4 regions of the Peribacillus asahii genome follow, and region 1 is predicted to be linked to each of the others. Evidence: riboswitches for the same ligand, from Rfam matches in the RefSeq annotation. Region 1 holds a riboswitch; each other region holds the start of a gene.
What was found. A riboswitch is a leader RNA that binds a small molecule or an ion and turns the genes downstream of it on or off. The one in region 1 is predicted to bind cobalamin.

Region 1 (7,225 bases):
AAGGTCATGTCCCATAAATTGTACAGATCCTTGTGTTGTTTTTTCTATACCAAGCATAATTTTCCCAATCGTACTTTTCCCAGCGCCGCTTGAACCAAGCATTGCAAAGCAACTGCCTTCGTCAATTGAGAATGAAATATCGTTTAATACAGTACGTTTATGATGGGGCTTAAACATTGAATTCGTCTTATAAGTGTGAGAAATTTGTTTTACGTCAAGAAGACTCATATGAAACCTCCCTTGTAGATGGGTTTATGTGTAAAGTAGGGCGTGCATCAAGCAATTGCTTTGTATATGCATGCTGTGGTGAATCGAATAAATCAAATACATTTGCTTGCTCTACAAGATGACCATTCTGCATAACCGCGACGTAATCAGCCATTTCTGAGATAACAGTTTATTTGGAGCGCTAAAAAAACTTTCTTTTACGAGTTTAAGAGAAAAGGGCTTGAACTCTATTTTCGTTTCTTCAAATGGTGTTCTAAATTGTAGAAGTAGTGGTAGCAGCGCAAGAATGATGACCAATACATAAATGGCTTGCATATCCGACCATAAATACAGGGCTAGTGCAGGTCCGTACAATCCTGGTAGCACCGTAGAAAGTGAATACATGGCCATCCCTTGTCCACGATCCTTATCTCGTAAAATATCTGTAATCCCGATTTGCATCGACATAGAGAAGAAGGCTGTGACCACACCTTGGAGTGATCGAACAGCATACAAGCTATCCACTTCTAACCAGACATACAATACTAGTGCTAGTGCATGAACAATGAGTAACGTCCACATCACTTTTTTAACACCATATTTAGCAATCATTTGTCCAGCAAATGGGCGTAAGAACATACAAACAAACATGTAGAGCCCCATCATGATTCCAATCTCAGAGGTTTTAAAGCCATAATGCTCTGCCTGTAGAGGGAAAATTACAGTCAATACGGAATTAGCTGTAAAGAATAGCATCGATAGCAAATAGAGCTGGATCATTTTGAAGCTTATAGGTTTTACGTTCAACGGCTGCTCCTCACCTATTTCCCCTGATACTTGTATAGTTCCTCTTATTGAATTTTTGCTTCACTATTATCGATTCTCCTCTCTATTTCTTCACATCCCCATGCAATAAAAAACAGCTCCTACACAAGGTAGTAGCTGTGAAAACGATTCTATGTAAAAGTACATATTTGTACAAGTCATGCAAGTGTTCTAACATCTCCCTATCCTCCGTAGGTTTTTTCGATGTTGTAAATCACTGGCAGGTCTCCTGACTTATGATTATCACTAAACTACACCTTCCCGTCATTCGACAGTGGTTATTTGTAGGTAGCTCTCATTTACAGTTGCGGGACAGTACCGGACTTTCACCGGTTTCCCTTTTAAGCCAGATTAAACAATCTGGCACCAGCATTACATAATATTCGATTATGGAGTGCTATATCACACTTCACATATGTGTCAAGGTTTTCTAGTTGTTCCTTTAACACCAATATTTCCACTTACCGCGCTATAGCTTGGCGATCTAGACATTACTTCTGAAAAAACTGACTAAAATATCTAGTGTAATCAAAAGTTTCTTACTAGTTATTCTGTGGGTAATCCTGATTGCGGTCTTAAAACAAGAAAAATAGATGAAACATTTGCTGCTCTTAAGAGAATGGTCGATATCGCTAAGATCTTGAGGGAGCGTTACAAGCAAGAAGTTTTGAATGTGATTAACTAAGTTCGCATTCCAGTCTCCTTTAAAGAAGCTAATTCGAACAAGGTGATGGATGGATTCTTTTTGATTTTGGGCAAATTTCGCCTTTAGGTGAAGTTGCCTTTTTTTATCTATTATCACTGTAATGCTACTAACAGTTCTTATGTATTATGTTTCATTCCAAAAAACATCAGGATCATAATTTGATATAGCATAAATTTGCAATAACGAATATAATTTGTGATAGGTAAACTTTTTTTGATTTCATTTCCATGAAGTGAATATTTCCATTTTGAGAGAACATGTGTAATTTCTTTCTTATTTACTGTATTTCGTTTATAGATAGGGTTAGTGGCTGAATTTATCAAAAATTACTTAAGGTTGAAACTAATAAAATATAATAGTTTACAAATGATTTTCACTTAATCATGTTCAAGCTAGATAAGCTTTATATTTCATTATGAAGATAAAGAAAAATTTCATATGGTATTGGAATGGGTGTATTCGTTTAATTGCGAATACTTAAATGGGAAGCCGGTGCAAAATCCGGCACGGTCCCGCCGCTGTAAAGGGGAGTCCTATGTATAAGAGCCACTGGATAATATCCGGGAAGGCGCATAGAGATGATGAACCTAAGTCAGAAGACCTGCCCGTTCTAGAAATGCTGTTAAACCTACGGGAGATAGGGAGGTATTAGAGTGCTATGAAGACGAACTTGTTCTGAAGCTATAGGCATTTCTGACCTGATAAATTCTGGTTAGGAATGCTTTTTTTGTAGTTTATATTTTATCGAATAATTAAAATTTGTAATTGAAGGTGAGAAAATATGCTTTTAAAAAGATCTAATTTATTTCGTTCATTTGTTGGACTACTAGTAATGTTCACAATCTTTGTTGCTGGTTGCAGCAACACAACAAAAGATCAAGAAAATGCGTCAGATAAAGAAAAAACAAAAGTTGTTACTTTTTCTTGGCCGGGAGATATTGGTGACTTAAATCCACATACTTATTTTCCAAATGAATTTTTTTCCCAGGCTATGGTATACGAACCTCTTGTTTATTACGGTGAAGGTGGAGAAATTCAGCCTTGGTTAGCAGAGAGCTGGGATATATCGAAAGATGGAAAAGAATATGTATTCCATTTGAGAAAAGATGTTCAATTTTCTGATGGTTCGCCATTTAATGCTGAAATCGTTAAGAAAAACTTTGATACGGTTTTAGATAATCGTAAACAACATGAATGGGTGGAATTAATTAATCAAATTAAAAGTACAGAAGTAGTCGATGAATATACATTTAAACTTACTTTAAATAACTCGTATTATCCGACTCTTCAAGAACTAACTTATGTCAGACCTTTGAGATTTGTGGGCGAAGCTGCTTTTCCTGACAGTCAAAATACATTTAAGGACGGACTCAAGTCGCCGATTGGTACTGGTCCATGGGTATTGACCGAATATAAGAAAAATGAGTTTGCTGTATTCGAAAGAAACGAACAGTATTGGGATACTAAACCTAAAGTAGATAAGGTAGTTGTTAAAGTTATTACGGACGGCGAGTCTAGAGTATTAGCTTTTGAGAAAAAGGAACTTGATTTTATTTTTGGTAACGGCGTCATCAGCCAAGATTCATTCCAATTCTTGAAGAATTCTGGAAAATATGAAACCAAATTGTCAGAACCTACAGCTACAAGAACGCTGCTTTTTAACACAAATAACGAAGCTACTAAAGATCGTAAAGTTCGGTTAGCTCTCAACCATGCTTTTAATAAACAGGCTGTTATCGATAATATTTTTTATGGTATGGAAGAAAAGGCTGATACTTTATTTCCACCTGTTTTGGATTACACAAAGATTAATGTAGATCCTTATGAATATGATGCCGCAAAAGCAGAACAGTTATTGGATGAGGCTGGATGGAAAAAGGTAGAAGGGAAACCATTTAGAGAAAAAGACGGAAAAGAGTTGCAACTGGAACTTCTATTTAATAGTACAGACAACATTCAAAAGTCAATCGCAGAATTTGTTCAAGGTGATTTTAGAAAACTAGGGATAGATATTAAATTGATTAGTCAGGAAACAAATACTTTTTGGACAACCGCATTTGAAGGTAAGTATGATTTATTATTTACATCAACATGGGCTGTACCGTTTGACCCGCATTCTTATTTAGCTGCTATTACGACAGATTCGGAAAATGGAAGTCCAGATTACACTGCTTTACTAGGGTTACCTAAAAAGAAGGAACTAGATCAAAAAATTAAGAAAGTATTATTAACTACAGACGAAAAAGAGAGAAAAATGTTATATACAGATATTTTAACGACCTTGCATGAACAAGCTGTTTACTTACCAATATCTTATCAGTCTAATGTAGCCGTGTATCATAAAAATATTAGCGGGGTAGATTTTTTACCTCAAGAAGTTGAGGTGCCTTTAACTTCAATTGATGTTAAATAAATTGAGTATAATTAAAAACAACTTAAGGAGTACTACATGGGTTGGTTTATTGTTAAGCGTCTCACAAGTTTAATTCCAATAGTATTAGGAATCTCATTCATCACTTTTATCCTGATTTATTTAATTCCTGGAGATCCAGCAGTAGCCTACTTAAGGATGTCTAATATTCCACCTACGGATGAGGCCGTAACAGCCCTTCGAGTTGAGCTTGGATTAAATGAGCCATTATATATCCAGTATTTAGAATGGTTGGGGAAAGTGTTGCAATTGGATTTAGGAATGTCCTATGTATCCAAAAATGCTGTATGGGACGAGATATTGTTGCATTTATTTCCAACGATTCAATTAACAGGTGCTTCGCTTATCTTTATTGTTGTTATTAGTCTACCTATAGGAATAATTTCGGCTATTTACAAGGGGAAATTTGTTGATCAGTTTAGTAGAATAGTTGCCTTTGTAAGTGTCTCTATGCCTTCCTTTTGGTTTGGATTTCTTTTGATCTATTTATTATCTGTGAAATTAGATTTATTTCCTGTATTGGGGAGGGGAACTTTGGCTCATCTAGTGCTTCCCTCCTTAACGCTTGCTTTTGGTTATATAGGTACGTATATGCGATTGCTTCGGGCTAGTATGCTGGAAAACTTGAATGAGCCATTTGTTATGTATGCTAGAGCAAGAGGCTTGCGTCAAAGGTTAATCGTTAGCAGGCATGTTTTAAAAAAGTCCTTATTGCCTGTGATAACTGGACTTGGGATGAGTTTAGGGAACATGCTAGGCGGAGCGGTAATTGTTGAAACAATTTTTGCTTGGCCTGGCATGGGACAATTATTTGTCACATCTATTCTAAATCAAGATTATCCAATGATTCAGGGGTGTGTATTATTTATGAGCGTGATTTTTGTGGTCTGTAATCTTCTTGTGGATATTATGTATTCTTTCCTGGATCCCCGTATACGATGGGAAGGGGAGAAATAAGAGTGTTACAAGACGTGAAACGAAAGCTGTTATTACATAAGCTCATGATGATTAGCAGCATGATTATTTTATTCATGATGGTATTGGCTCTTTTTGCTCCTTTTTTTGCTCCTAATGATCCGAACTTGATTGATATTACGCAGAAACTGCAAGGACCTTCCTCCCAGTTTCCATTAGGTACTGATCATTTAGGGAGATGTATATTGTCTCGATTAATCTATGGAACACAAATCTCATTGGGAACAGCATTCCTTGTCATGGGATTAACGATGATGATAAGTATCCCGCTTGGTATTTATGCGGGTTTTAGAGGCGGTAAGGTTGATTATTTCTTCATGAGACTATGTGATACTCTCATGGCATTCCCAAGCTTTCTTCTATCCTTAGCTTTAATTGGAGTCCTAGGAACGAGTCTTAGTAATTTGATTTTGGCCATGGTGCTCGTTCAATGGGTTTTTTATGCTCGTGTTATTCGAGGGATGGTTCTTAGTGTAAAGAAGCAAAACTTTGTCTTAGCAGCTAAAATATGCGGGACACCAAGGCTCATTATTGTCATTAAACATATTTTACCTACCATTATCTCTCAAGTTATTGTATTAGTCTTTATGGACATAGGGGGAGTTATTTTATCTATTTCTGGCCTATCCTTTCTAGGCCTGGGCATACAGCCGCCGGAGGCAGAATGGGGAATGATGATTAATGATAGTAAGCCATTTTTTAGAAATAATCCTTCATTGATGCTGTACCCGGGGATGATGATCTTCATCGTTGTGATTGCTTTTAACTTGTTTGGGGAGGCCTTAAGGGATGCTCTAGACCTAAAAAAGGAATAGAAGGGAAGATGGCTTCTCCTCTTTTAACCGTAAAAAATTTGAATGTAGTCGTATCAACACCCCGTGGTTGTCATATTGAACTTGTAAAACCTTATTAAATCAATACTTTGACTGTTATTTCGCCCCCCGGACACGGGGCTCTAATCTTATCTACTTAAGTTTAAAAGATAATAAAGAGGATTATTAAAGTTATCAATTGTAATTTAATTTCGAAAATAAGGGAACTCTGCTCAATGTTGGAATTACTTTTATTGGTAATATTCAGCACTTACAATAACATGAATAATGATATGATTAGAACTAAAAAATTTTAAGGTCTGTATCCCCTTGCCTCCGATAACGTATTTTTTATCAATCGTAGTCAAAAACGTATTCAAAGAAATTTATAACAGACAAAATAGCCTTTTAAATGCTGGTATGACGTAATTTCCTATACAAACAGGTTCGGCTCACTGAGGTTCGAACCTGTTTGTATAGGTGATGTGTATCCTACGCTTAAAGCCCCCACTGATACAAGTTTCACTTTATAAAAAAGAATAAAACACAGGGAAACAGAGAGCGATTATAATACCAGCAATTGCCATCGCGACTCCAGCTACTGCTCCGGTGAATTCACTTTCTTGGGCAGCGTGAGCAGTACCAAGACCGTGGGCAATTGTTCCGTATGCAATCCCGCGAGCAAAAGGCATTGTGATATGGCACTTATCCATAATCCAAGGAGCAATCATTGTACCAAGAATGCCTGTTATAAGTACAAAGGCGGCCGCTAAATTTGCGTCCCCTTCATATAACGACATAATCTCAACGGCAATTGGGACCGTAACTGATTTTACAGCGAGTGCTTGAATCAGGTTTAAACCGAAAGAGAAAAGTTTAGCAATGGTGATGGCGATACATAAAGTGACGGCCAAGCCAAGAATAATGCCACTAATCGCTGGAATGGCATATTTTGCGACAATCGCACGATTTTTATAAAGTGGTACAGCTAAAGCGACTGTTGCGGGTCCGAGAAAATATGTGATGATGTCTTTCGCTACTACATAGTCTTCGAAATGTAAGTTGCTGATAAGTAAGGTTGATATGATAGCAACCGTACATAAAAAAACAGGTGTTGTCAGAGGTGATGGATATTTCATATATATTTTCTTTGCTAATATGTACGCAATAATGGTGATGCTGATGCTATAGATGGTGATGAACGTTTCCATGCTGTTTGACTTCTCCTTTCTGTGCAAGCTTTTGTACGGTTAATGCAGAGACGATAAA
Region 2 (7,225 bases), 1.7 Mb from region 1:
TTTATTTGAGCAGCGTGAAGATCAAGGGGTTTGTATTGCAGTTGCTAAAGATGCAGCATTCAATTTCTATTATCAAGAAAACCTTGAATTATTAGAAGCTTACGGAGCAAAATTGACGTATTTCTCTCCATTAAAGAATGAGGAAGTTCCTGCTGAAGCGGATGGTTTGTATCTTGGGGGAGGTTTCCCGGAAGAGTTTGCAGCTGAGTTAGTTCATCATGAACGCACAAAAGCATCGATTCAACAAGCTGTTACGAGCGGCATCCCAACGCTCGCTGAATGTGGCGGCTTTATGTATTTAACAGAATCGATTGCCAGCACGGAAGGTGTGGAGTATCCAATGGTGGGGCTCATTCCTGGAAAAATAACGATGCAGAAGAAGCTAGCGGCGTTAGGCTATCGAGAAATATTCGGAACAGAAGGGAATTTCCTAATTAATCCGAATCAACAAGCAAAAGGTCATGAATTTCATTACTCAACGTATGAACGAACAGAAGGTTTGCCATATGCATATGAAACTAAGGGCCGTTTTGGCAAGAAACAAGAAGGATATTTAAAAGAAAACCTTGTCGCGGGCTATACACACTTCCACTTCGCTTCCAATCCAGAAATTGTTGAGCGTTGGATTCAGGCATGTGTCCATCATAAGCGTAAGGTATTGAAGTAGAACATGGTGAATTATTATTCAGCTATGTTGAATCTTTCAGGAAAAAAAGCGGTTGTGATTGGCGGTGGAGCAGTTGCAGCCCGAAAGATTTTGACGTTGTTAGAAGCGGATGCTGAAGTGACGGTTATCAGTCCGAACCTCCATGAAAGCATGATGGAAGTGTTTATAGCAAAAAAAATCATCTGGAAGCAAAAGAGGTTTGAACCGAAGGATTTGCAGGATTTCTTCTTAATTATTGCAGCTACTAATCAAGCGGTAATTAATAGGCAAGTATACGAGTCTGCGAACAATCAGCAATTAATAAACCTTGTTGACCGTCCTGATTTAAGTAATTTTATCGTGCCAGCTTCGTTTCGAAGAGGGGCATTGACGATTTCAGTCTCTACTTCTGGAGCGAGTCCAGGATTGGCCCGGAAAATTAAACAAGATCTTGCGAAAGAGTATGATGAAGTATACGAAGAATATCTGCTGTTTCTTGAACAATCACGAAAAAGAGTGATAGAAGAAGTTGCGGATAGTACAATAAGAAGACACATATTACAAGGTTTGCTTGAACCGCAATTTTTGGAGTTGACGAAGCAAGCCAATTATAAAGAACGAGAAGCGCGCTTACTACAATTATTAACAGGGGGGATTGCGCCATGAGTCAAGGAAAAGTCTATTTAGTTGGTGCAGGACCAGGTGATCCAAAGCTGCTTACAGTTTATGGGCTTGAATGTATTCAAACTTCGGATGTCATTGCTTATGACAGGCTTGTTAATCCGAAATTATTAGAATATGCAAAAGAGGGAGCTGAGCTAATCTTTTGCGGAAAATCACCAGGGAGACATCATTTTATTCAAGATGAAATTCATACCCTTTTAGTGAATAAAGCGCTAGAAGGAAAAACGGTGACCCGTTTAAAAGGGGGAGATCCGTGCGTGTTTGGGCGAGGTGCTGAAGAGGCAGAAGTATTGGCTGAGCATGGAATCGAATATGAAATTGTCCCTGGTATAACAGCAGGCATTGCGGCTCCTGCCTATGCGGGGATTCCTGTCACACATCGTGAGCATGCATCAAGCTTTGCGATTGTAACAGGGCACGGTCGTGATAGTAAAGGCCAAGACCATCTGAATTGGTCAGCGCTTGCAACAGGCATTGATACAGTGGCCTTTTATATGGGTGTTGGCAACTTAGCGTATATTTGTAAACAATTAATTGATCATGGAAGATCCGCTCAAACACCTGTTGCTGTTATTGAATGGGGAACGACCGACAAACAAAGAACGGTTACTGGAAACCTCGAAACGATTCGTGATTTAGTCATACAAGAGAATATTCAAAACCCAGCGATGGTTCTTGTCGGTGAGGTTGTTCAATTACGTGACAAAATTAAATGGTACGAAAAAATACTAGAAACAGAAACGGTTACACCTTAAAAAGGAGAGATATAACTTGTCGATTATTCAAGCACTGAAAGAGCGGCGTGCGATTCGTAATTATGAGGACATTCCAGTTGAAGAGGAAAAAATTCAACAGTTATTAGAAGCTGCGACATATGCACCGAATGATCGTCTGCGTGAGCCTTGGAATTTTTATGTGATTAAAGATGAAGCAAAAAAGCGTTATGAAGCATTAGCACAAGAATACTTGCAAGAACGTTTTCCGACTAAGCCTCATTTAGTAGAAAGTTCACTAAAAGTTGTAACATCGACACCGGTCGTCATTGTTGTAACGGCAGATCAGATTCCGGATGATTCGGATGCTTCTCACGATAATGTATTCGCAGTATGTTGTGCGATTCAATCGATGTGGCTTGCAGCTGGAGAGCTTGGTCTCGGGTTTGTTTGGCGTACAAGAGGAGTCGGTCTTGTTCATGACGAAAGAATGCATCAGTTTATTGGATCGCCGGAAAATCAAAAGGTAGTAGGGACAATTTTTATTGGGTATCCAAAAGCCGATCAAGAAGTGCCAGCGACGAAACGAACTCCTTATACCGAAAAAACCGTTTGGCTCTAAATCATGAGGAAAAGAGGAGATTGAGATGGCACGCCAAGGATTATTTTTGATTTATACAGGTGAGGGAAAAGGAAAAACAACGGCCTCACTTGGTGTGACGCTTCGGGCAATTGGTCGAGGAATGAACGTGAAATACTTGCAGTTTATTAAATCGCCAGAACGCACATATGGCGAGGCATTGGCACTTCGGAAGTTAGGTGTCGAAATGGAGCAATTGGGCATCGGGTTTACATGGACGAAAACACCAGAAGAACATCGGGCAGCCCTAAAGCAGGCTTGGGTAAAAGCGAAAGAAGCACTACAAAATCCTGAAATAGATTTGCTTGTATTAGATGAACTAAACAATGCATTAGCGATTTCTACATTTCCAATCGATGATGTCCTACCGCTTGCAGAAGTGGTGGAAGCGATTCGTAACCGCCCCTCTCATATGCATCTCGTTGTAACAGGGAGAAGTGCAGCGAACGAATTAATCGAGCTTGCTGATCTTGTGTCTACAATCGATGCGACGAAACATTACTATGAAAACGGAATTCCTGCTGTAAAAGGATTAGAATTTTAAAGAAGCGAGGTATGTTTATGACTGCAAAAGCAATTATGATTCAAGGGACATCCTCTGATGTAGGGAAAAGTGTCATTTGTACAGCCTTCTGCCGAATTTTTTCTAATGATGGATTACGCGTTGTGCCCTTTAAATCACAAAACATGGCGCTGAATTCATTCGTGACATCAGATGGCGGTGAGATTGGACGAGCGCAAGGCGTTCAAGCGGAAGCAGCACGTGTCGTGGCGACAACCGATATGAACCCTATTTTATTAAAACCAAAGCAAGATATGGTGTCAGAAGTGATTGTTCATGGTAGACACTTTTTAGATATGGATGCAAGAAGCTATCGTAACAACTTTGTCCAAGAAGCGATGCCAATCGTGGAACAATCCGTTCGTAAGCTGCAACAATCCTATGATGTAATCGTTTTGGAAGGGGCAGGCAGTCCAGCAGAAATTAATTTGAAAGATCGAGATATTGCTAATATGCGAATGGCTCATTTGGCAGATGCAGCGGTTATTTTAGTTGCTGATATCGACCGCGGAGGCGTATTTGCTTCTATTGTCGGAACGCTGGCACTCTTAGATGAAGCGGAAAGAAAGCGTGTTAAAGGCATTATTATTAATAAATTCCGTGGTATGCGTGAACTGCTGGATGACGGAATCCGTTGGGTTGAACAGGAAACAGGCATCCCAGTCCTCGGTGTTGTTCCATATATTGATGTCAATATTGAAGCAGAAGATTCCCTTGCCCTTTCTTCATTACGTTTTAAAAAACCAAAGCAAAATGAATTTGCTATCGATGTAGCGATGATTCGTCTGCCGCGTATTTCTAACTTTACGGATGTGGATCCACTTTTTGATGAACCGGATGTTGGTGTGCGCCTCGTTAGTTCATTAAAAGAGCTTGGCGAACCAGATCTATTAATTATTCCGGGTACGAAAAATACAATCGGTGACTTAGCGTGGTTGAAAGAGGAAGGATTTGACCGGGCCATTTGTGAACTTCATGCAAAAGGAAAGCGAGTTATTGGTATATGTGGCGGTTTTCAAATGCTAGGATGTGAACTACTAGATCCTGATGCAGTAGAAGGCAGTGGTGAAAGTGCGATTGGCCTTTCTTTGCTTCCAGTGAAGACCGTTTTTAATAAAGAAAAGAAAACAAAGCAAATGACAGGTCGTCTTGTTCAAGCAATCGGATTAGGTGAGATGACACTTTCAGGTTTTGAAATTCACCTTGGAAGAACAAAAATTGATGCTGCCAAAGCAAGTCCTTTTTTATTATTAGAAGATGGCCGCGAGGATGGCGCCGTATCGAGTGATGGGCTTGTCATCGGTACATATTTTCATGGCGTGTTCCATAATCGTCAGTTTACGAGAGAGCTAGTTAATCAAATTCGTAAACAAAAAGGGTTGCCGGAAGTACAGGAAACGGTTAAATCGGATGCTGAGAGACGAGAAGAAGCCTATAATTTGCTTGCGAATCATGTAAAGCAACATATGGATATGGAACGTGTGTATCAGTTAATAAATCCTGAATTTTCCTTCAAATCATAAAAAAGATTATCTCTTACCCGTCTTTAGTGTATAATCAAGCATAATGAACTATACATATGAAACGGATAAGGTGTCTACATTGACTTAAAAGGGAAGTTGGTGAAAATCCAACGCGGTCCCGCCACTGTTATTAGAAGTTTGCAACGAATGCCACTGTATATTTATGGGAAGGTGTTGTAAACGGTTTCTAAAAGCCAGGAGACCTGCCATATTCGAACACTTATGCACCTACGCGGATAGGGAAGTGTATGGCGGATATCCATTTATACATATAGCCATGCAAACACCTCTGATCCTGTAGGAGGTGTTTTTTCTATGTTCAAAAAAGAAAAATGGGGGATAAGCATGAAAAAATTATCTAGTTTGTCAGCTGTGTTAGTACTTTCGGTAGGTCTTATGGCAGGATGTGGTGATTCTTCTAAAGAAGAAAATGCTTCAACTTCTAAAGGGAATGAACCAACTGCTACTCAAGCTTTTCCGGTGACAATTAAGGATGCTGCAGGTGAAGAAGTGACAATTGAAAAAGAGCCGAAAAAAATTGTTTCCCTTATTCCGAGCAACACAGAAATTGTTTTTGAACTAGGGGCAGGTGACAATGTTGTCGGTGTTTCAGATAACGATAATTATCCAAAAGAAGTAGAGAAGATTGAGAAAATCGGCGGCATGGAGATGAATACGGAGAAGGTAATTGCAATGGAGCCGGATTTAGTGCTGGCTCATGCCTCTAATGCTCATAATGGAAGCGAAGGAATTAAACAATTAAAAGAAGTAGGTATTCCAGTACTAGTCGTTAATGATTCACAAAACTTTGAACAGGTCTATGAATCCATTGAAATGATTGGTCAAGCAACAGGTGAAAACGAAGCAGCAGAAGAACTTGTTCAAGATATGCAGGAAGATTTAAAGGAGATTGAAGAAAAAGCGAAGGCTGTGACAGAGCAGGACCGTAAGAAAGTGTTGATTGAAGTGTCGCCAGCACCTGAAATTTACTCTCCGGGTAAAAATACATTTATGAATGAAATGCTGCAAATCATTGGAGCAGATAATGTAGCAGGAGATCTTGAAGGCTGGGCTAAAATTGATGAAGAATCAATGATTGCTGCTAATCCAGATGTAATCGTTACGACTTATGGATACTACACAGAAGACCCAGTTGCTCAAGTGAAAAGCCGCAACGGGTGGGAAGATGTTACAGCGATTAAACAGGAACAGATCTATGATGTGCATTCTGATTTAGTTACTCGTTCTGGCCCACGTTTAGTAGAGGGAGTAGAGGAACTTGCTGAAGCAATCTATCCGGAAATCTTTAACTAATAATAAACCTTTAGCTTATATTATTGCCGTTAGTTTTCTACTATTCTCGATGATGGTAGGGATTTCAATTGGTTCAGTTTCGGTTCCTTTTCTCACATTATTTCAGATATTAGGTAAGGAAGTATTTCATTTACCCATTGCAGCACAACCAGATACGATGTTTACGAATATTGTCATGAATATTCGCTTGCCGCGTGTGTTGTTAGCGGGCTTAGTAGGGGCATCTCTCGCTATTGCGGGAGCTGCCTTTCAAGGTTTGTTGCGCAACCCGCTTGCCGATCCATATACATTAGGGGTCTCTTCAGGCGCATCTGTTGGAGCCGTTGCGACGATTTTTCTTGGACTTTCTATACCTGTTTTAGGTAGCTTTACACTTCCGATATTGAGCGTAATCTTTTCGGTCGTCACGATTTTTTGTGTACTTCTTTTTGCTAAAAAAATGGATCGATCGATGAAGGTTGAAACGATTATTTTAACAGGGATTATTTTTAGTTCATTTTTAAGTGCGTTCATTTCGCTCATGATTGCGTTAACAGGTGAGGAATTACGTCAAATTATCGGCTGGCTCATGGGGAGTGTGTCGATGCGCGGTTGGAACTATATTGTAATTATCCTGCCGTTTTTCGTTATCGGTTCACTGATTTTAATGATGAATACTCAGGAACTAAATGCCATGACATTTGGGGAAAATCGGGCGAAGCATTTAGGTGTGAATGTACAAAGACGGAAGTTAACTATTTTAATAGCAGGTTCTGTTTTAACCGGAGCTGCTGTTGCTGTATCAGGGACGATTGGCTTTGTTGGTCTCGTTATTCCTCATATTATTCGGCAAATTTGGGGACCGGATCATAAACATTTATTGCCGTTATCGTTACTCATCGGCAGTGGTTTTTTAATATTAGCTGATTTAGTCGCAAGGATGGTTATATCACCATCTGAATTGCCAATTGGCGTTATTACGTCTTTAATTGGTGCGCCGGCATTTGCTTTAATTTTACTAAAAAGAAGAAGGCAAGGGGAGAGATAAGATGCTTGAAGTAACGGGGTTATCGGGTGGGTATTATAATCACCCTGTCTTAGATTCGGTTTCTTTTACGGTAAATAAAGGGGAGTTGTTTGGAATACTCGGCCCAAATGGAAGCG
Region 3 (7,225 bases), 1.0 Mb from region 1:
TAACACTTCAAGCGTCGTTCCTGGTCGTGGACCGGAATCTTCCCTCACTTCGGTTAGATTTCCTTCTTTATCACTTCCAACAATCGGGATGATTTCTCGTTCAAAATATCCTTCACGTTGTGCACGAAGAGCGCGCTCATGACTTTCTACAGATAATTGGTCACATTCTTCACGAGTGATTCCCCATTTCTCAGCAATCCGCTCCGCAGAAAGCCCTTGATGAATCACTTCATACTTGTCTAAATATTTTTGACTTGTTTTAGTACCTTGGTAGTTCGAACCGATTGGTACGCGCGACATATTTTCTACTCCGCCTGCAACTATTACATCCATATCGCCGGCAAGAATCGCTTGAGCGGCAAAGTGAACAGCTTGTTGACTAGATCCACATTGGCGGTCCAGCGTTACACCTGGAACTTCAATCGGATATCCCGCAATTAACGAAGCAACGCGCGCAATATCACCCGCTTGCTCTCCTGCTTGTGAGACACAACCGAGAATGACATCATCGATTATCGCTGCATCAATGCCTGTCTTCTCCACTAACTTCTTCAACACTTCTGCAGCTAAATCATCTGGACGAATATCTCTAAAAACCCCATTTCTTCTTCCAACTGGTGTACGTACTCCTTCAACAATGACCACTTCGCGCATCCTACTTCCCCCTCTAAACGGTTACAACCCTAGATTTTTGGCAATGATTGTTTTCATAATTTCATTTGTACCGGCATAGATACTGGCTACAGGAATATCTCGATAGCGTCTAGCAATCTTGTATTCTTCCATATATCCATATCCACCGTGAAGCTGCATACAGGCAGTTGAAATGTTTCGAGCCATCTCTGTTAATTTCCATTTAGCCATAGATACCTCGGTTACTACATGTTCACCAGCGATATGCTTTGCGATTAATTGGTCGAGAAAGGCTCTTCCCATTTTAATTTCTGTTGCCATTTCAGCAATTTTAAATTGGGTATTTTGAAACTTGCTAATGGACTTTCCAAACGCTTCGCGACTTTTCACATATTCAATCGTCTCTTGAAGCATATCCTCTGATGCTGCTTGCGCACAAATTGCAACAACAAGCCGCTCTTGTTGCAATTTCTCCATTAAATAAGTAAAACCTTTGCCTTCTACACCAATTAAATTTTCTTTTGGCACACGACAATCTTCGAAGATCAACTCTGCTGTATCTTGACTATGTAGACCAACTTTGTTTAATTTTCTGCCTCTTGAAAAACCTGGCGTATCCCTTTCAATCGCTAATAAGCTAACCCCTTTATGCTTAGGAACTGCGTTTGGATCGGTTTTACAAGCGACAATCACTAAATCTGCATGAATTCCATTTGTAATAAATGTTTTTTGCCCGTTCACAATATAATGATTGCCATCTAAGACAGCTGTTGTTTTAATACTAGCAAGATCCGATCCTGCTCCCGGTTCCGTCATCGCAATCGCAGTAATACATTCTCCTGTCGTACATTTTGGCAGCCAACGCGATTTTTGTGCTCTAGTTCCATAAGCAGAAATATACGGAACGACGATATCGTTATGCAAACCTACGCCAATTAAACTCGAACCAACTCGTTCAAGCTCTTCATTGACCACAACAGAAAAGCCCCAATCCACATCTGAACCACCATACTCTTCTGGTAAATCTGGAGCTAAAAATCCTTGTTCCCCAAGCTTTTTCCAAAATGAACGTGGAATGATTCGATCTTCTTCCCATTGTTCATAAAAAGGAACAGCCTCTTTTTCTAAAAACTTACGCAATGATTGTCGAAAAATAACATGATCATCTGTTAAATATGGATGCTTCAACTGTCAGTCCTCCTCTAGGCAACATCATCATTTTGTCTACGGCTGCATGCGAATCGCGCCATCTAAACGAATCGTTTCCCCATTCAGCATCGGATTCGTTATAATGCTTTCTGCTAATTTCGCATATTCTTCTGGATAACCAAGACGAGATGGGAATGGTACCGTTTTTCCTAAAGCAATCATCGCTTCTTCCGGTAACGCGTCAACCATCGGTGTGTGGAATAAGCCTGGCGCAATCGATACGACACGAATGCCATTTGAAGCAAATTCACGGGCAAGCGGAAGCGTCATCCCAGCGACTCCACCTTTTGAAGCACTGTATGCAACTTGTCCAATTTGGCCCTCAAAAGCAGCAACTGAAGCGGTGTTAATAATAACCCCTCTTTCTCCTGATTCATTTGCTTCATTTTGAGCCATTTTCTCTGCAGCCAAACGAATCACATTAAACGTGCCAATTAAATTAACAGAAATCACTTTTGAGAACGCTTCCAATTCATGAATCCCTCGACGACTTAAAACCTTTTTTGCAATAGCAATCCCCGCACAATTGACAACAGTATTAATCTGCCCAAATCGCTGAACGGCTTGGTCGACAGCTCTTTGAACGTCCTCTTCCTTCGTTACATCGGTTTTCACAAACAAAACGGACTCACCATACTGCTTAGCAAGTTGCGCACCATTCTCTTCAAAAAGATCAAGAATGACGGCCTTTCCGCCATTTTCCACAATATGTTGTACCGTCGCCTTCCCAAGACCAGAAGCTCCACCCGTTACAATGGCAATTGAATCTTGAATGTTCATACGAGTACCCCTCTCCCAAATATTTGAAATATACTTTTATATTAGCATGACTATTTCGAAAATTCATATATCAATACCCTTTTTATGGTTTTTTTTACAAAAAGTTCGTATTATAACAGCTACGATTTGGAGATAAATAGGAATGTTATCATCATGTTTAAAGATTGGAGTATGTATAGCATGAAAATCATGCATTTAACAATAGAACTGATTGCGGGATTTTTTCTGCTTTTTATAATCATCAAATTCGTTGGCAAGAAAATTATTAATCAAATTACACCTTTCACTTTTATTTCCGCTATAGTATTAGGAGAATTACTAGGCAACGCCTTATACGATCATCAAATTGGGATTCTTTATGTTATATACTCCATGGTATTATGGGGAATTTTGCTCTTTATAGTCGAATATCTTGGACAAAAATCTTTATGGTTTCGTGGCCTTTTTGAAGGAAAACCATCTGCTCTTATTAAAAATAGAGTGGTTGACCGAGAAGAGTTGAGGAAAAATCGGATGAATATTAATCAGTTACAAAGCTTACTTCGGCAAAGTGAAACCTTTTCGATTCGAGAAGTCGCCTTTTGTTATTTAGAGGCGAACGGTTCTATTAGCATTTTAAAAAAACCACAGTATCAGAAAGAAAACAACATTGCAGGATTTCAATCTTTCAGGGACACCTGTTTACGTTCCTGTTACGCTCATTCGTGATGGGGAAGTACTGTGGGATGAACTAAAAGATTTAGGATTTGATGAACATTGGTTAAAGGTGCAACTCTCATCACAAAATATTTCAGATTATAAAGATGTTTTTATCGCTGAATGGTTGGAGGGAGACGGGATTTTTGTACAGACTTATCAGTTTCAATCCTCATCTTCTAACTAAGGAGGATACTATGCCGTAGTGGGGATAAGTTGGTATGGTTGTTTTATAAAGAAAGATATTCGCGAACCCCCCTGTATACACTACATTGATGGAGGTTCGCAATTTTTTTAAAAGCAATAGTTATTCAAAGTCAACAGGATTCCCCTCTTAAACTTTCAACGAATATCATTATAAATACACTTATCTATTTACAAAATACATAGTCATTGACTTATTTAGAGCGACCTCCCCACTCCCCCTCAAAAATCAATCCATCCAATTGTTGCCGCTTTTCCCAATTGTAGATCTCTAGCAAAGGTCGATCTGGATAATTTTCCGTATAACCAACGGAAAGTAAGGCGATTGGGTCCACATGATAGGGAATATTCAAAATCGTTCTGACATCAGCTTTTTTATAAAAGCTCACCCAGCCCATTGCTAGTCCTTCTGCATAGGCAGCAAGCCACATGTTTTGGATGGCACAGCTTGTGGACATTAAATCCGTTTCTGGAATCGAGTTTCTTCCTAGTACATGGTCACCGGCACTGAATGGGTTACATGTTACACAAATTGTGACAGGTGCTTCAAGAATTCCGGCAATTTTCAAATCTAAAAAGGTTAACTCGCGGTCCGTTCCTTCATAATGAATGGCGAGTGCGCGTCGTTCTTTTTCAACGATCGCAGCTAGCTTTTTCTTTGTTTCGTCATCTTTAATAATGATAAAATTCCATGGCTGCATAAATCCAACTGATGGGCCACTGTGAGCCGCTTCTAATAGTTTATATAATGTTTCATCCGGAATTGGTGTTTGTAAAAAGGTCCGAATATCTCTTCGATTAAAAATCGCTTTATAGACTCCACTTTTTTCTTCTTCACTTAACTTATTCATACTAATCCCTCCAATTTTTAGACAATAAAAAAATTCCCAGCCTAAATAGGCTGAGAATTTGCCAAATCTCAGAACATCCAATACTGGCAGGTCTCCTGGCTCTGATTCAACGTCAGTCTGTCCCTTCCCGGAAATAATCCGGTGGCTATGACAGCGACTCCTCAACTACAGTGGCGGGCTCCGCATCGTTTTACCGATTTCCCTATTCTCTTCCACATGGAAGCACCAATATGGCGTTTAGATAATATGTCTAATACTATTGTTATCCGAAACTAAATTACCATGACTCATATAATAAGTCAAGATTTTACTCTTTTGATAACATTCCTTCAACATTCTCTGATGCTTGCATGTTATAGATTGGTAGAATAAACAAAAGCCCGATAATAAATAGAATCGCTGCTACTTCAAAGATCATAATAATTGAAAACATTTCTTTTAAAATACCAGCAGTACTCATTGTTAACACCATCGCTCCAGAGAAAAGCGGACTTAACGTACCGTTCACTCTTCCAATAAATTCTGATTTTGTGTTTTGTAAAATCATCGTATTAATGCCGACTTGAATACATGGGAGGAAAAATCCGTTCACAAATTCAGCGACAAGAGTTAATGTAAGGTCTGTTGAAAAGCCAATCACACTCATCCCAATTGCATTGGCTAGCATCCCGATTACTAAAAGCTTTTGCGGAAGAAGAGATTTAGAGAATATAACAGAAGCCGCTCCCCCCAATATCATTCCAATTCCATTCACCATTAACAGCCATTGTAAATTTTCTTTTGCTAACTCTAATCGTTCTGTTACAAGAAAAACGGCTAAAGGTTGAATAAGTCCGATTGCAAGTCCTGCAGCCATAAAACAAATTCCAAGTAGCTTCAATTCCTTTTTAGCAAGAACATAACGAATTCCGCTTTTCATATCTTCAAGTAACGTTGTAGCTTTTTGTTCATCCTCTGTTTTATGGTCAGCTGGAATGAATAGAAGCATCACTGCAGAAAGAAGAAAGGCTATTCCTGTAACAACCATCGACACAACGATTCCAAATTGTTGGAAAATCATCGTACCAAGAACAGGCCCAAGCACCATAAAGACAGCAAAAATCGTTTGGTAAATCGACATCGCTGACTGCAGCAATTCCGGGCTTAAATGCATCTTAAATAGTTTCATCCCCGACGGCTGAGAAAACTGCGATAAAATCGACGAAATCAATGTAGCAAAAAAGACAATATGCCAAGAACCAAACACTAGTGTGAGAACTACCGCAAAAACCGAAATAGCACTTAATATATCACACCATACCATCGTTCTTTTTGGCCGCCAACGATCAGCAAATGTCCCGCCAATAAAAGAAAAAATAAAAATCGGAGCAAATTCAGCAACAGAGATCATGGAAACAGCAAAAGCATTTCCATTTGTTTTTTCCATAATAAATAACAAAATCGCAAAATTCCTCACCCAAATGCCTATTTGAAGAAACAAAGCGGATAGGAAAATCGCTTGAACAAATCGATTTTTCAATAATTGTGACATAACAGTCCCCTTTTCTATTAATGATTATGGGAGACAACAAAAAACCTCCCATCCGTTATTTTTGGATAGAAGGTCGTCTAAAACCATGGAAAAAGACGTAGTACACCATGTACTACAACTTCAATGATTTTTTTAAAGTACAGACTAATCCCATTCAAAAATAACTTCGTATTATATAACGAATCTATTCTTCAAAACAGGATTAGTTAATCATCGTCCTACGGTCACCCTTTCGATTTATGATGTACTTATATTACAGTTTTTCCCTATTTTTTTCAATGCATTTTTTACTAAATTAATAATAATTTTACACTTCCGGCGTATCCGTTGGCTTTGCATATCCTTCTTCATATTGTTGATCAATCGCTTCTCGTATTTCTTTTACCGTTTTTCCGTTGTTAAAATCAACTACTGCCTGAGCGGCAATTTCTAAACAGACACCACATTTAGTCCCATGATCATCCCAGACAACAGCTCCGCTTTCTTTGTTTTCAAACACAAAGCAGTCATAATTGTTTTTGTGATTGGCCGATTCCCCACATCCACAGTAACAGGGGATTTGCTCTAATAGCTTTTGATGTTTAGCAGCAGCTACATAGATTGTCTGCATATCTTCTGATTTATCTGCTAGAAATTCAGGCATTTGTTCTACCCCGCTTGTCTCTTCACGAATATCACCTGAATCTGTATGTTCCGTATGAATTGGATGATTATCATGACTTTCTTCTTTACTAGAACAAGCTCCAAGTAATAAGGTAGAACAAATTCCAAACGTTAGCATTGTTTTTTTCCATCTCATCATATACACCTCTAGAAAAATTTGGTTTTTCTTATTTTACTAGAAAAAGAGGAGTTTCTTCAAAGTTAATGTTTTCTTAAAACAAATTTATCAACATTCAATTGATAGGATTCTTCACTACTACTTATTCCTCCAACCTCCTATTCTATTAGTTCATAACCTGTCTTATTCAAAATCTCTCATTACCTCTTTTTCATATAAAAACAATATTCCGCCATATTCTTAATATTCATTTACTTTAAATTAATACCACCTTAATAATGTGGTTTTATATTGTATTCATAGGAATAAATACATAAAAAGGAGTAAAAACAATGAAAAACAATATTTTTAAAACATGCTTGGTCTTATCAAGTGCATTTATGTTAACAGCATGCGGACAAGAAACTAGTAATACCACATCAACAAAAGATGGAAAATCAAGCAATTTATCAGGAGAATTAACCGTCTACACAGCAATAGAAGAAGAATTGATTCCACAGTATTTAGAGACATTTGAGGAAACATATCCAGAGATTGACT
Region 4 (7,225 bases), 1.7 Mb from region 1:
TTGATTCAGTAATGCTTCGTTATGAAAAACGGTTACAGGGTCACCGTGATACAAAATTTCACCATCGCTCATGACGATGATTTCATCTGCCCATTCATAAGCAAAGTGAACATCATGAGTGGAAAGAATAATCGTTTTATCCTCTTGATGAATATCGCGGAGAATGTGCATGATTTGCTTTGAATAATAGGCATCTAAGCCTGCGGAAGGTTCGTCTAAAATGAAAACTTCCGGATTCATCGCTAATACCCCGGCAATAGCGACACGTTTTTTTTGTCCTAAGCTTAAAAAATGAATGGGGCGATCTTGCAGAGCGGTTACTTCTGTTTGCTCCATTGCCCATTCTACTTGCTTGTGTACTTTTTCCTGCGACCAGCCTAAATTCATTGGGCCAAACGAAATATCTTGTCGTACATTTCCAGAAAACAGCTGTGAATCGGGGTCCTGGAAGACAATACCTACTTGCTTTCTTAATGTCATCAAGAACTTTCGATTATACTGCACCTGTTCTCCCTTGAATAAAATGGAGCCTGTTGTGGGCTGCAAGATTCCGTTTAAATGTTGAAATAAAGTGGATTTACCGGCTCCGTTGTTTCCTAATAGGGCAATTTTCTTCCCTTTTTTAACGGAGAGAGAAAGATTTTTTAACGCTGTTGTACCATCGACATAACGATGGGTGAGCTGGTCAATTTTGAAAAAAAGCTCGTCCATTATAAAGTCCCTCCAAATAATAGATAGACCGCCACGATACTAGCGATAATGGTCGTAATAATTAGCCAATTTACAGCTGAGTACTGATAGTTGTCGTCTATATACATAATGTCCTCTGTGTATCCACGTGAATCCATTGCGATTGTCAGCTCTTTCGCTCGTTTAAAAACGTTAATAAACAAAGAAGAAATTAATAACCCAAGCGAATGCAGCCATTTTTTCGTTGTCATATAGCCAAGTCTAGAATTTTGAGCTTGATAAATATGTATGGCCGTTTCTAAAAACACGAAAATAAAGCGATACGTAATTTCTATTATTTCAATGAGTAATTGCGGTACCTTTAGTTTACGCAGCACTTGAAGAATCGCATTAACGGGTGTTGTTAACGTTAAAAAGTATAAACAGCTTATACTGCTCAATACAACAAAAATAAGATTCATTGCTATTTCAATATTGTTTTCTGTGATGAATACTTTCCAATTACCTAACTCCGCAGACCATAGTGTGTCAGGAGTCACCGTTTCAACACTAGCAAACGAAATAAGAATCGTGAATATTCCTGATAAAAGGAAGAACCCTGGAAGAAGCAGCAATTTAATATAATAACGAGGCGGGATTTTTGCCCCCAAAATGATAAAAGCACTCGTCACAGTGAAGGTGATGAGTGAAACAATCGTGTCTTTGACAGTTAAAGCAAACAGGAGAAGGAATAGCGCGAATGTCATCTTCTCTACGGGGTGAATATGCTTTAGACGATTGAAATACGCATATTTATCGATTAACAACATGTTTAGATGGGCTTTCTGTTTTTTTTGATTTATGTTTTCCTCTTGCATACCCTATAAAGTAGCCGATGAATCCAGCTCCAATTGCTGCTTGAAGAACGAATAATAAGCTTTCAATTTCCCCGCTTGGCGGCTCCCAGATGTTAGAGAACCAAGGTTCATAGCTTGAATTGATTTCGCCAATGGCTTCTTCTGCTTCGCCATCAGCTCCGCCAAACTCAGCTCCTTTTTGAATAAACAGAGGGAAAATCGCTAGGATGACTACTAATCCGAGCAGTAATAGATTTTTTTTCATCTTAACGGGCCTCCTTCGTTAGAACGCGCAGTGCTTTCAATTCGCTTACATTATATTTTTTTAAGAAGTTCATAACAATAACAGTTAATAGACCTTCACTGATTGCTAATGGAATTTGTGTTAACGCAAAGATTCCAGCGAATTTAGTGAAAGAAGCCATGAAACCGCCAACTTCAGAAGGGAATGCTAAAGCAAGTTGAACAGACGTCATGATGTATGTTCCTAAATCGCCAAGTGCTGCTGCTAAGAAAACAGCCACGGAAAAAGACCAGCCAGCTTTTGTTGCGCCTTTATATACAAGATAGGCGATAATCGGTCCAACAACGGCCATGGAAAAAGCGTTCGCTCCAAGCGTTGTTAATCCTCCATGAGCAAGTAATAAAGCTTGAAATAATAAGACGATTGATCCGACGATACTCATTGCAAATGGTCCAAACAGCACCGTACCTAAGCCAACTCCAGTAGGGTGAGAACAGCTTCCGGTAACGGATGGAATTTTCAGTGCGGATAGAACAAAGGCAAAAGCCCCTGACAAACCAAGCATCATTTTTGTTTCAGGGTTTTCTTTGATGCTTTTACGAATCGAACGGAAACCAAGAATTAAAAATGGGAGGGTAACCGCCCACCAGAAGATTGCCCATTCAATAGGGAGGAATCCCTCCATAATATGCATAGCGGAGGCTTTATTAGGAACGAAAAGCAATAATGCGATAAAATAAAGAACTTTCCAATTCAATGTTTTCATACAGGTCTCCTTTTTAATCTTTGCTATTCTAGAAAAACAATCGGCAGCGTTTTACGTACTTTTTTGCCGCTGCCATCACCTCCTCATTTGTTATCCCTGAAGAACGTGAGAGTGCGTCTGAGCTTTGTAAAATTATGTACAAAACAAAAAAGCACTTCTTTCATCCTTGAAAGAAGTGCATAACTGAATAGTAGCAGGACTGTGATTAAAAAACACTGACTAGCTATATATCCGTATCCCCATCCTCGTAGGTTGAAACAGTTTTACTCTTTATGGCAGGTCTCCTGGCTCTGGATCACGACATCATTACAACCTTCCCATCTTAGAGTAGACAGTGGTTCTTACGTAAGTAATGATGCTCCCCATTACAGTGGCGGGACCGCGCCGGACTTGCACCGACTTCCCTTTTAAGCCAAATATCAAAATTTAGCACCGTAAAGTTTATAAAGTTTTAAGATTTCTAGCATAGTGTACCATGAGAGAATTGCTTCTTCTATAAAAATTTTTTTAATGATTGTATTTCAAAAATGAAATATAGAAAAATATTGATTTTTTTAGAAAAAATGGAACAAAAAGCGGAGAATATTTGCTGAACTATTTTCCCTGTACAGGCTAGATTTATATGTAAGTTGTAATTATCTATTTAAAATTTTAAAAAGATGGTATATGATAGGTACAGTTTTACGAATTGAGAGAATATTGTTATAAAACAATTGAATATAAATTTAAAAGTGCCCAAAGTGTCATGCTAGGGATAATAGGGAAATCGGTGAGAATCCGATGCAGCCCCCGCTACTGTAACGCTGATGAAATTGTCAATACCACTGGTGCAAACCGGGAAGGGACAAGAATAAAGAGAAGCGTAAGCCAGGAAACCTGCTTTTAAGTGAAAAAGTAATACTTTTCGGAGGGAAGGGTAGAGGCTGTCAAATATATGGAGCGGCATGTTTATGCTAGTACATGTTATTTTTTAGCTTTTTAAAAACCTTAACTCAAGAGAGTTAAGGTTTTTTTTATTCTCTTCTGCCTAATAGGAGGAAACATATGACAACTTGGAATTTAAAAGGTACAAAGTCTCATCTACTGATCTGTAACGGAAGTAGTTGTATGAGAAAAGGTGGCGAAGAAGTGACACAAGCCGTTCGTGATGAAATTAGTTTACTAGGATTGGATGAAGAGATTCATACGACACGAACTCGTTGCAATGGACGATGCAAAGATGCTTGTATCGTTATTGCCTATCCAGAGGGTAATTGGTATCGAGTTGATTCGCCTGAAATTGGCCGCCAAATTGTTCGGGATATGCATGAACCTAGTCTTGAAACACACAAAGTATATGAATTTGTGAATGGAGAAATGTCACCTAATCCAGCAGCAGCTGCTATTGTAGGGATTTCAAAGAAAAAAGTAGAATCCTAGATTACGGATTACGAAGGGGGATATTTGTATGGCACAAAAAGGGAAACTGTTTGTTGTTGGATTTGGTCCAGGGGACTTTAAACATATTACAACGCGAGCTGTGGAAGCACTTCAAGAAAGTGATTTCATTATCGGTTACAAAACATACGTGGAATTGATTCAAGATTTATTAACTGATCAAGCGATTATTAGTACAGGAATGACAGAAGAAGTATCGCGTGCACAAGAAGCGGTAAAACAAGCGGAAAACGGCAAGAAAGTAGCCGTTATTTCAAGCGGTGATGCAGGAGTCTATGGAATGGCGGGCCTTGTGTATGAGGTCTTAATTGAAAAGGGATGGAAAGAAGCAACAGGTGTTGAAATTGAAATTATTCCTGGGATTTCAGCGATTAATTCCTGTGCATCATTACTTGGGGCACCCGTTATGCATGACTCTTGTACGATTAGTTTGAGTGACCACTTAACACCGTGGGAGCTGATCGCGAAACGAGTTGAAGCAGCGGCACAGGCGGATTTTGTTATTGCGCTTTATAATCCGCGTAGTGGTCGTCGAACAAGACAAATTGTTGAAACACAGCGGATTTTACTGAAATATCGTTCGCCAGATACGCCGGTAGGGCTAGTGAAAAGTGCGTATCGCGAGCGTCAGGAGATTACCATTACGAATTTAGCAGAAATGTTGAATCATGATATTGGAATGCTGACAACTGTTGTAATTGGGAATTCATCGACATTCTTATATGACAATAAAATCATTACGCCTCGTGGCTATCAAAGAAAGTATACATTGGGTTCAGAAAAGCAGCCGTTAAAACCGCATCAACGCTTGAAAAAAGAAGCAGAGCCATGGGCGATGGATCAAGAAACAGGACTTACGCAAGGCTCTTACGGAGAAGCTGCTGTTGGGTTGCTGACGAAAGCGCCTGAGAAGAAGAGTACGAGCACTTCTTACGAGGTAGCGTTGGAAGCTTTATCGAGAGTATCTGGTCAAAGTGTGGTTAAGCCAACAACTTCATCGTTCGTTCAACAAAATATAGAATCCATATTTGAACTAGCGGTTAGCCCAGGTGTTGCTAATAAGCAATTTACACCGCAGCAAATGATGACACTAGCACAAGTTGTTGGTGAAAAAGGAACGATGGAATATACGCCGAATCATAAAATTGTATTAAAAATCCCGACGACTGAGCCGGATTTAATTACAGAGAAACTGCAATCCGTTGGCTTTTTACTGTCTCCAATTGGCGATGTTGTGACGTTAAAAGCGTGTGATTTCTGTGATGGAGAAAAAGAAGAACCAATTCCTTATGCGGATGAATTGCAGCGTGTACTTGGTGGAATGGAGATGCCGAAAGAATTAAACATTGGGTTTAATGGATGCGGGATGGCTTGTTATAGTGCGGTCATGGATGATATCGGAATTGTCTTCCGCAGAGGGAAATTTGACTTATTTGTAGGCGCCAAACCAGTTGGACGAACAGCTCATCCAGGTCAACCCGTTGCGGAGGGAATTGAGCCAGATCGCCTTGTTGAATTAATTACAGATATTGTGGAAGAGTACAAGCAGAACGCACATCCTAATGAACGCTTATTTAAATACTTCAAGCGTGCGAAAAAGATTCAAGGTTTTCAATATCAAGACATTGCACCAAAGATTCACATAGAGCCAGCACCATGTGAGGATTAATGAATAGGGGGAAATAGTGAATGAAAGCAGTATTGTTTGTTGGACATGGAAGCCGATTAGAGGCTGGAAATGAAGAGGTTCGTATTTTTGTAGACAAGATGATTCCAACAATGGATGAAGGCTTAATCATTGAAACATGTTTCCTGGAATTTGCATCACCTAATATTTCACAAGGGATCGACAATTGTGTGAAAAGAGGAGCGACAGAAGTTGCTGTTATTCCAATTATTTTGCTGCATGCGGGTCATTCGAAGCTGCATATCCCTGCGGAAATTGAGGATGGAAAGACTAAGTATCCAGAAGTGAAATTTACATATGGACAAACGATTGATGTTCATCCAGCAGCATTAGAGATCTTAACCGATCGTTTGGAAGGCATCGGCTTTGATACAAATGCGGAACATCATGACACAGCTGTTTTATTAATTGGCCGCGGTGGCAGTGATGCCGATGCGAATAGTGATTTTTATAAAATTACTCGTTTGCTTTGGGAGAAATTGAATGTGAAATGGGTGGAAAGTGCTTTCATGGGTGTTACGACACCACTTGTCGATGAAGGGATTGAACGCTGTATCAAGCTTGGTGCCAAAAAAGTGGTTATGCTGCCATACTTCTTGTTTACAGGTATCTTAATGGAGCGAATGGCTAAGATGCTAGAAGGCTACCAGGAGCAGTATCCAAATCATGAGTTTGTGTTAGCGGATTACTTTGGTTATCATCCGAAGCTTCAAACAATTTTAAAAGAGCGTGTGGCAGAAGCATTGGAAGGAACATCAAGAGGAACTCAAGATTTAGAAAACTATCGTTTGTATGTCGAGGAGCATGGTGACGCGCATCATCACCATCACCATCACCATGATCATCATCACCATCATGACCACCATCACGACCATGACCATGATCACGACCATGACCATGATCACGACCATGACCATGATCACGACCATGACCATGACCATGCACATGCACATGAGGTGGAGGCATCAAAATGATTTTGTTCTTGGCGGGCACAAGTGATGCAAGAGAATTAGCTATTGAGATACAGAAAGCTGGTTTGCCTGTTCTAGCAACAGTCGTGACAGAATCAGCAGCGAAAAGTTTGCAAGATGCCAGGATTGATACTCAAATTGGACGATTAACAGCGGCGGATATGGCGGCATTAATTGCTGAAAAAGGATTTCAAGCGGTTGTCGATGCGAGTCATCCATTTGCGGAAGAAGCTTCAAAAAATGCGCTTCAAGCAGCAAAAGAGGCAAACGTTCCTTACATTCGCTATGAACGAGAAAGCCAACGATTCCATGATGACCAATTAACGGTTGTTAGTGATTATGCTGAGGCGGCTAAGCTTGCTGCAGAGAAGCGAGGCGTGATTATGCTAACAACAGGTAGTAAAACATTAGAGATTTTTGCAAAAGAATTAATAGGTTTAGAGAATACTAGATTAATTGCGAGAATGCTGCCGCGTATCGACAATATGGAAAAATGCGCGGAGTTAGGTGTTGAGCAAAAAAATATTGTGGCGATACAAGGGCCGTTTTCAAAGGAGTTAAATAAAGCACTATATAACCAATACGGTGTCACAT

Region 2: linked by a shared signal. The riboswitch ahead of BAOM_RS22965 (ABC transporter substrate-binding protein) and the one ahead of nikA (nickel ABC transporter substrate-binding protein) in region 1 are both predicted to bind cobalamin.
Region 3: linked by a shared signal. The riboswitch ahead of bluB (5,6-dimethylbenzimidazole synthase) and the one ahead of nikA (nickel ABC transporter substrate-binding protein) in region 1 are both predicted to bind cobalamin.
Region 4: linked by a shared signal. The riboswitch ahead of BAOM_RS23050 (energy-coupling factor ABC transporter permease) and the one ahead of nikA (nickel ABC transporter substrate-binding protein) in region 1 are both predicted to bind cobalamin.

Annotation. Positions count from the first base shown of each region.
Region 1 is NZ_CP026095.1:3,003,440-3,010,664, reverse strand. Features, by position in the region: gene nikE (nickel import ATP-binding protein NikE) at 1-228, opposite strand, end outside; partial or broken gene BAOM_RS25625 (hypothetical protein) at 215-394, opposite strand; gene BAOM_RS14735 (MFS transporter) at 340-987, opposite strand; cobalamin riboswitch at 1,235-1,416, opposite strand; partial or broken gene BAOM_RS25575 (hypothetical protein) at 1,592-1,717, shown strand; cobalamin riboswitch at 2,173-2,361, shown strand; gene nikA (nickel ABC transporter substrate-binding protein) at 2,520-4,151, shown strand; gene nikB (nickel ABC transporter permease) at 4,188-5,126, shown strand; gene nikC (nickel transporter permease) at 5,108-5,959, shown strand; gene BAOM_RS14710 (LrgB family protein) at 6,484-7,167, opposite strand; gene BAOM_RS14705 (CidA/LrgA family protein) at 7,142-7,225, opposite strand, start outside.
Region 2 is NZ_CP026095.1:4,669,019-4,676,243, reverse strand. Features, by position in the region: gene BAOM_RS22995 (cobyrinic acid a,c-diamide synthase CobB) at 1-667, shown strand, start outside; gene BAOM_RS22990 (precorrin-2 dehydrogenase/sirohydrochlorin ferrochelatase family protein) at 671-1,312, shown strand; gene cobA (uroporphyrinogen-III C-methyltransferase) at 1,309-2,085, shown strand; gene BAOM_RS22980 (nitroreductase family protein) at 2,102-2,665, shown strand; gene BAOM_RS22975 (cob(I)yrinic acid a,c-diamide adenosyltransferase) at 2,691-3,227, shown strand; gene BAOM_RS22970 (cobyric acid synthase) at 3,245-4,768, shown strand; cobalamin riboswitch at 4,820-4,993, shown strand; gene BAOM_RS22965 (ABC transporter substrate-binding protein) at 5,114-6,082, shown strand; gene BAOM_RS22960 (FecCD family ABC transporter permease) at 6,048-7,109, shown strand; gene BAOM_RS22955 (heme ABC transporter ATP-binding protein) at 7,111-7,225, shown strand, end outside.
Region 3 is NZ_CP026095.1:1,990,326-1,997,550, reverse strand. Features, by position in the region: gene BAOM_RS09675 (thiolase family protein) at 1-654, opposite strand, end outside; gene BAOM_RS09670 (acyl-CoA dehydrogenase family protein) at 676-1,821, opposite strand; gene BAOM_RS09665 (3-hydroxyacyl-CoA dehydrogenase) at 1,858-2,622, opposite strand; partial or broken gene BAOM_RS09660 (DUF421 domain-containing protein) at 2,803-3,505, shown strand; gene bluB (5,6-dimethylbenzimidazole synthase) at 3,717-4,373, opposite strand; cobalamin riboswitch at 4,442-4,618, opposite strand; gene BAOM_RS09650 (MFS transporter) at 4,681-5,904, opposite strand; gene BAOM_RS09645 (PCYCGC motif-containing (lipo)protein) at 6,212-6,703, opposite strand; gene BAOM_RS09640 (putative 2-aminoethylphosphonate ABC transporter substrate-binding protein) at 7,018-7,225, shown strand, end outside.
Region 4 is NZ_CP026095.1:4,682,903-4,690,127, reverse strand. Features, by position in the region: gene BAOM_RS23065 (energy-coupling factor ABC transporter ATP-binding protein) at 1-711, opposite strand, end outside; gene cbiQ (cobalt ECF transporter T component CbiQ) at 711-1,499, opposite strand; gene BAOM_RS23055 (energy-coupling factor ABC transporter substrate-binding protein) at 1,483-1,791, opposite strand; gene BAOM_RS23050 (energy-coupling factor ABC transporter permease) at 1,793-2,536, opposite strand; cobalamin riboswitch at 2,794-2,988, opposite strand; cobalamin riboswitch at 3,249-3,434, shown strand; gene BAOM_RS23045 ((2Fe-2S) ferredoxin domain-containing protein) at 3,581-3,955, shown strand; gene cobJ (precorrin-3B C(17)-methyltransferase) at 3,984-5,642, shown strand; gene BAOM_RS23035 (sirohydrochlorin chelatase) at 5,663-6,634, shown strand; gene cobK (precorrin-6A reductase) at 6,631-7,225, shown strand, end outside.